One region of the Rothia sp. LK2588 genome, then DNA from elsewhere that is predicted to be linked to it. Evidence: predicted binding sites of a transcription regulator. Region 1 holds the regulator's gene; each other region holds the start of a gene.
What was found. Region 1 encodes LexA, which represses DNA repair genes until DNA is damaged. Its sites were predicted from a motif close to TCGAACANNTGTTCGA; they were not measured.

Region 1 (2,272 bases):
GGCGCGCGCCAAATTGACTGAAATATTGGATTTGGCGGAGCGGATTCTGGGCACCGACGAGAAGCACGAGGTGGTTTGGGTATCTCGCCAGGGATCGTGGGAACCCGGCAAAGGGTACGTCGCCGCGGACGACTCCGACCCGGCAACCCTGCACGTGGCACCGCTCTCGGTGGCCGGGCGGTTGCGCGAGGGCCTCTTCGAAGACCGTACCGTCATCTTGACTTCCGCCACGTTGACCGTGGGGGAATCCTTCGACGCCGCGGCCGGGGCGTTGGGTCTGCAGGGCTCAGGAGCCCCGCCTTGGGAAGGCATCGACGTCGGTTCTCCCTTCGACTATCCCAAGCAGGGTGTGTTGTATCTGGCAGCGGACCTGCCCAAACCGGGGCGGGGGATCTCACGCGAACAGTTGGAACGCGTGGTGGAGCTCGTGAACGCTTCCCACGGGGGAGCCCTAGGACTATTTTCTTCACGGCGGGCGGCGGAATTGGCCGCTGAGTATGTGCGCGAAGAAACTGCTTTCAACGTGTTGGTCCAGGGCGAATCGTCTTTGCGGGCCCTGGTCAAGGAGTTTTCCGAAGATCGCGACGCGTGCCTGTTCGGGACCATGAGTCTGTGGCAGGGGGTAGACGTTCCGGGAGATTCCTGCAGACTCGTGATGATGGATCGCATCCCTTTCCCACGGCCTGACGACCCGCTCTCCGCGGCGCGCACCCGGGCCGTGGCCCAGAATGGCGGAAACGGGTTTATGGCGGTTTCTGCCTATCACGCGGCTATTCGTATGGCGCAGGGAGCTGGGCGTCTGATTCGCTCTGTGGGAGATCGTGGAGTGGTTGCGGTGTTGGATTCCCGCATTGCCACCCAGCGGTACGGGAGCTTTATCGTCAAGGCGATGCCGCCTTTTTGGACCACGCAACGCACTGACGTGGTGCTGGGGGCCCTTCAGCGTTTGTCGGCCACGCTCGAGGATGAGTAGTGCACTGAAGCCTTATATAACTAGAGCCGCCGGTCAATATGACCGGCGGCTCTGATGCACTGCGCTGGGGTACGCGATGATTGCGTGGCTCCTAGAGCGAACGCAACACCGAAACGACCTTGCCCATAATCGTTGCGTGGTCGCCGAGAATGGGTTCGTACTGGGTGTTTTGCGGTAGCAGCCACGTGTGACCGTCGCGTTGCCGGAAGGTTTTGACCGTGGCTTCGTCGTCGAGCAGGGCCGCAACAATATCGCCGTTGTTAGCGGTGTTTTGCGAGCGGACAACTACCCAGTCACCATCGCAGATGGCGGCATCTACCATGGAGTCACCCTTGACGCGCAACATGAAGAGCTCTCCGTTGCCTACGATCTGACGCGGCAATGTCATGACGTCTTCGACCGATTGCTCAGCGGTAATGGGGCCACCGGCGGCGATGCGGCCTACGAGCGGAACAACCGCGAAGTCATCGCTGGATTGGTCTACCTGAGGCAGTTTTAAGACGGCGGCCTGAGACTCAGGTTCATCCGCCGGAGCGGTCGGTTCGTCGAGCACCTCGATGGCCCGGGGGCGTTTGGGATCGCGACGAATGTACCCCATCTCTTCGAGCCGAGAGAGCTGATGGGTCACTGAGGAAAGCGATGCTAATCCTACGATGTCACCGATCTCACGCATAGAAGGCGGGTATCCGCGGTTCTCGATGGCCTCGGCGATAGCCGTCAGGATTTTCTGCTGACGCGCCGTGAGTGGACGGCGAGAGCGGCCAGTGCCGCCTGAATCACCTGTCTTTGTGTGAGCGCTCACGGTGTTCCCCTCAAAAATTGGCTTATTTTGTCATACCCGGCGTGCAGACTAATCACGTGTTCGAAAACATCTGCGTGTTAACCGTTGTCTGGTTACCAGATTAAGGGATATCCGGGGAAAATCCAAACATTTGTTCTAATTCATATCGACGATGTTCGAAAGTTCTGGTAGAAATTAACTACGATGTTCGAACACAGGTTCGAAGAATGTGTTCGACATTCGAAACTTCACCACTGGTTAGGGGATACACATGTTTTCTATGAAACTCACACGACGGGGCCGCTTCGTCTTCCGTGGTCTTCCTGTACTCACCCTGGCCGCCCTGTTGGTGCTGGGCGCGCTCATGGTGATCAACCCGCCCACGGCAAAGGCGGGCAACGATGGTTCTTCCGCTGCTGCTACGCAAATAGTCAAGGTGCGAGCGGGTCAGAGCCTGTGGGATATTGCCTCAGAGCACCGTTCCGGTGAGGATGTCCGCAATGTGGTCAACGAAATCA
Region 2 (2,272 bases), on a different contig from region 1:
GATTTCCCGCAACACGGCCTCGGCGATCTGCATCTCACGGGGATCCAGCTCAAGACTCTGCATGAACTTCAGCGATTCGCGTATGGGCATGTCGGTCACTTCGGCAATGGACGCGCCACCCACCTTGACAGCGAGAATGGTGGGGTTCAGGCGCGCGCCGCCACAGGCCGAGCACGCCACGTTACGCATGTACTGCTCGTAACGATCTCTCGACCACTCCGACTCGGTTTCTTCGTGCTTGCGTTTGATATAGGCGAAGACGCCCTCGAACCCCGAGGTGTAGCGACGTTCTCGGCCGAATCGGTTGCGATAAGAAACAGTGACCTTGAAGTCTTTGCCGTGCAAAACCGCCTTCTTCGCCTTGGCGGGCAGTTTCTTCCACGGAGTATTCAGGTCGAAGCCGACCTCTTTAGCGAGACCGTCGAGCAACCGAAGCCAGTATTCGGTGGTGGCCTTGCCCTGAGACCAGGGTGCAATCGCGCCCTCACCGAGGGAGAGGTCGTCGTTGGGAATCACCAGTTCTTCATCGACCTGCAGCTTTGAACCGATACCGTCACACTCCGGGCACGCGCCAAAGGGAGAATTGAAAGAGAAAGCTCGCGGTTCGATCTCATCGGTTTGCAGGGGATGATTGTTGGGGCAGGCGAGGTTCTCACTAAAGCTACGCGTGCGCTCGGGGGAATCCTCGGGCTCATCCACGAAGTCGACCATCACTACCCCACCGGCGAGATTTAACGCGGTCTCAATGGAATCGGTCAGACGCTGTTGCACGGAATCTTTGATCACAATGCGGTCGACGACCACCTCGATCGTGTGCTTATACTGCTTCGCCAACTTCGGGGCATCGGCTAGTTGAATCTGTTCACCATCGACCCGTGCACGCGAGAATCCCTGCGTGGTGAGGTCCTTGAAAAGATCGACGAACTCACCCTTGCGGGCCTGAACTACCGGCGCAAGAATCTGCAACCGGGTCCGTTCGGGCAAATCCATCAGCTGATCGACGATCTGCTGAGGCGTCTGCTTGGAAATTTCTTCACCGCAGACCGGGCAGTGTGGCCGGCCCACACGCGCCCACAGCAAGCGCATGTAATCGTAGATTTCGGTGATGGTGCCAACGGTGGAGCGAGGATTCTTCGATGTAGATTTCTGGTCGATGGAGACCGCCGGTGAGAGCCCCTCGATGAAGTCGACGTCGGGCTTATCTACCTGCCCCAAGAACATGCGGGCATAGGACGAGAGAGATTCGACATAGCGACGCTGCCCCTCGGCAAAGATGGTGTCGAAGGCCAGCGAAGACTTACCGGAACCAGAAAGACCGGTGAAGACGACCATGGCATCGCGCGGGATCGTCAAATCGATATTTTTGAGGTTATTCTCGCGGGCGCCCTGGACATGGATATGGGTGAGGTCGCGGGTGCCTGTGGCGGTTTTGCTCTGGGCCATCATGATCCTTCGTTGGGTTGCCGCTGGCGTGGCCCCGTACTATACCGGGGCGCTTCGAATACATATTCTAAGTCGAGTTGGCGGTTTTGTGCAGGTGGGTTGGCTGTGAGCGCAATACTGGCCTGCTCTTTTCGTGGCCGACGGGAGTTTGTAGAATTTGGGCATGAGTGAGATTCAGAATACAGTCTGGCTGAACAACGAAGCTCTGACGGTGCGTTCCATCTCCGTATCGGATATGGCCAATAACGTGTATGTGCTGACGTCGAAGGTGACGGGTCAGCAGGTAGTGATCGACGCCGCGGACGACTTCCCCACGATCGAGCGCTTCGCGAAAGAGGCCGCGCGCCAAGACTACGCAGGAGCCGGTGAGGCACTGGGCGTGATGTATGTGCTCACCACCCACGGGCACTGGGATCATATTCGCGCACTGCCCCAGGCTGCCGAGGAATTCGATGCGAAGACCTATGCGGGCCAGGCAGATATCCCAGCCATTCAATCGCAAGAAAATTTCACGGTGCAGGAAGCTCTGCTCGGCGGAGAGACCCTCTCGTTCGACGGGTACCGGCTCGATACCATCTCCCTCGTGGGCCACACCCCCGGATCGATTGCATTCGTTCTCCGCACTCAGGATAAGACGATCCTCTTTACCGGAGATTCGCTCTTCCCCGGCGGAGTGGGTAAGACAAATTCCGATGCAGACTTCCGCTCCCTCTTCCACGACGTGAAGTCGAAGCTCTTTGGAGAGTTTGACGACGACGCACTCGTTTTGCCCGGCCACGGTGACTCTACGACGCTCGGTGCGGAACGTGGCTCGCTGGACGAGTGGGAG
Region 3 (2,272 bases), on a different contig from region 1:
GCGGTTTTATTCGCTAGCTTCGCCAGGGTTTTGGAACGGGCAACCCCCACGCACACTGGCACCCCGATGCGGCGGGCGAGATCGTCTTTGATGGCCCGGGCAATGTGCACGGCCTCGGCGGGAGAGACCGGGATCGTCAGGAACGCCTCGTCGATGCTGTACTGCTCGAAACCGTGGGCATATTCGCGTAGCACCGCCATGACGCGGGAGCTGATGTCCCCATACAACTCATAGTTAGAACTGCGCGCCACCACGCCCCGCGCCAGGGCCTGATCCCGCACCTTGAACCACGGGTCGCCCAGACGGTAACCCATCGCCTTGGCCTCGGCAGAGAGCGCTACCAGGCAACCGTCGTTATTCGACAACACCACCACCGGCCGGTTCTTCAGCGAGGGGTCGAGGATGCGTTCGCACGAGGCGTAACAGGAGTTGATATCGGTGTGGAAGTACAACAGCGGCTGCTTCGCATCGTTTTCGGTTGAGCGGCGCTTCCACGCGGGCGGGGCGGGGAACGCGAAGGGATCGTGAAAACTGTCGGCGGTCAGAAACTCAAGCGACACGGTGCAAGCACCTCGTAACCACCCCGAAGATTTCGAAGTCGGAGTGCTCGAAGATGGGAATAGGCGGGTAGCGGTGGTTTTCGGGCACCAACCACCCCGCGCCCTGGGAGTCGATACTGAGACGTTTCACGGTGAACTCACCGTCGAGGGAGGCCACGATGATGGAACCGTCGTGGGCTATCAACGAGCGGTCGACGATAATTTCGTCACCGTCGCAGATGCCTGCGTTGATCATGGAGTCACCATAGACGCGCAGGATGAACGTGGCAGCGCGGTCGTGGATTAACACCTCGTTGAGGTCTAACGAGGTAGCTGAATAGTCCTGCGCAGGGGAGGGAAATCCTGCCGGAACTCCAACCTCGGAGCTGGGGTACACCGCTGGCACTGTTCCCTCCAGCGGTGCGATGAGTAGAACTTGCATGCCTTAACAGTAGAACACGCGTTCTAGAAAATGTATTATTTTTAGAAAATATATTCGAAAAAATCAGAGAGCGGTCCGCTTCTTCCGTGTCTTCGGGCCGCGCACTAAGGTAGGAGACATGACAGCTAGCACCGACACCCCTCAGCCCCGTCCGGTCTTCTCCACGCTTCCGAAATACGCCGCGGGAAAGCCCCCGGTGCCGGTTGCGGGGCTGACCCAGTACAAACTTTCCTCGAACGAGAACCCCTGGGGCCCCGTCCCCGAGGTGTCGCGGGTGTTGGCCGACTTCGACCGCGTCCACCGTTATCCCGATCCGCTGTCCACGCGTCTTCGCGAAGCCCTGGCGCGGCACCTGCACGTATCCGTCGAAGATATCGTCACCGGAGCCGGTAGCCTCGGGGCCCTCACGCAGATTCTTGCTACGTTCGCCGGTGCCAATGCCGACGGTTCGCAAGACGAAGTCGTCTACGCCTGGCGGTCCTTCGAGGCGTACCCCATCTGCGTGGGGCTGGCCGGGGCGAAGAGCGTGCAGGTGCCCAACCGCGCCGACGGTGCGCACGACTTCGAGGCCATGGCCGCAGCGATCACCGACCGCACCCGCGTGGTGCTGGTCTGTAGTCCCAACAACCCCACCGGCCCGGCCGTCACCGAGTCGCAGATGCGCCGGTTCATGGCTCAGGTGCCCGAGCACGTGGTGGTCGTACTCGATGAGGCCTATTTCGAGTTCTGCCTCGCCTCCGAGACCCCGGCCGGGGAGGAACCCCCGGTCAACGGGTTGAACCTCTACCCCGACTACCCCAACCTCGTGGTGTTACGTACCTTCTCCAAGGCGCAGGGGCTGGCCGGTCTGCGCGTGGGGTACTCGATCTCCCACCCCGAGCTGACCCAGTACCTGCGGGTGGCGGCAACACCGTTCGCCGTGACGTCCTTAGCGGAGGACGCCGCCATCGCCTCCCTGGAGCACCACGAGACGGTCATGGAGCGGGTGAAACACCTGGTGGCCGAGCGCTCCCGGGTAGTCGACGGGCTCCACGATCTGGGGTGGTGGGTCCCCGAGACCCGCGCCAATTTCGTCTGGCTGGCCCTGGGGGAGCACACCCAAGCCTTCGCCGAGCTCGCCGAGCAGCACGCGCTGGCGGTGCGAGCCTTCGGGAACGAGGGGGTGCGCGTGAGCATCGGCGAAGACGAAGCAAACAGTCGATTTTTGCAGGTCTGCGCGGAGTTTCACCATGCCCCGCGAACACCCGGCCGTAGTTAGCCTCCGGCGGATAGCGGTACAGTAAAGAGGAGG

Region 2: the regulator LexA is predicted to act here: its motif matches at 1,498-1,513, upstream of uvrA (excinuclease ABC subunit UvrA).
Region 3: the regulator LexA is predicted to act here: its motif matches at 1,024-1,039, upstream of VVR12_RS05715 (LexA family protein).

Annotation. Positions count from the first base shown of each region.
Region 1 is NZ_JAYWLS010000004.1:38,982-41,253, reverse strand. Features, by position in the region: gene VVR12_RS08860 (ATP-dependent DNA helicase) at 1-973, shown strand, start outside; gene lexA (transcriptional repressor LexA) at 1,065-1,775, opposite strand; gene VVR12_RS08850 (LysM peptidoglycan-binding domain-containing protein) at 2,026-2,272, shown strand, end outside.
Region 2 is NZ_JAYWLS010000001.1:644,788-647,059, forward strand. Features, by position in the region: gene uvrA (excinuclease ABC subunit UvrA) at 1-1,446, opposite strand, end outside; gene VVR12_RS03040 (MBL fold metallo-hydrolase) at 1,607-2,272, shown strand, end outside.
Region 3 is NZ_JAYWLS010000002.1:294,161-296,432, reverse strand. Features, by position in the region: gene VVR12_RS05720 (Y-family DNA polymerase) at 1-560, opposite strand, end outside; gene VVR12_RS05715 (LexA family protein) at 550-936, opposite strand; gene hisC (histidinol-phosphate transaminase) at 1,100-2,239, shown strand.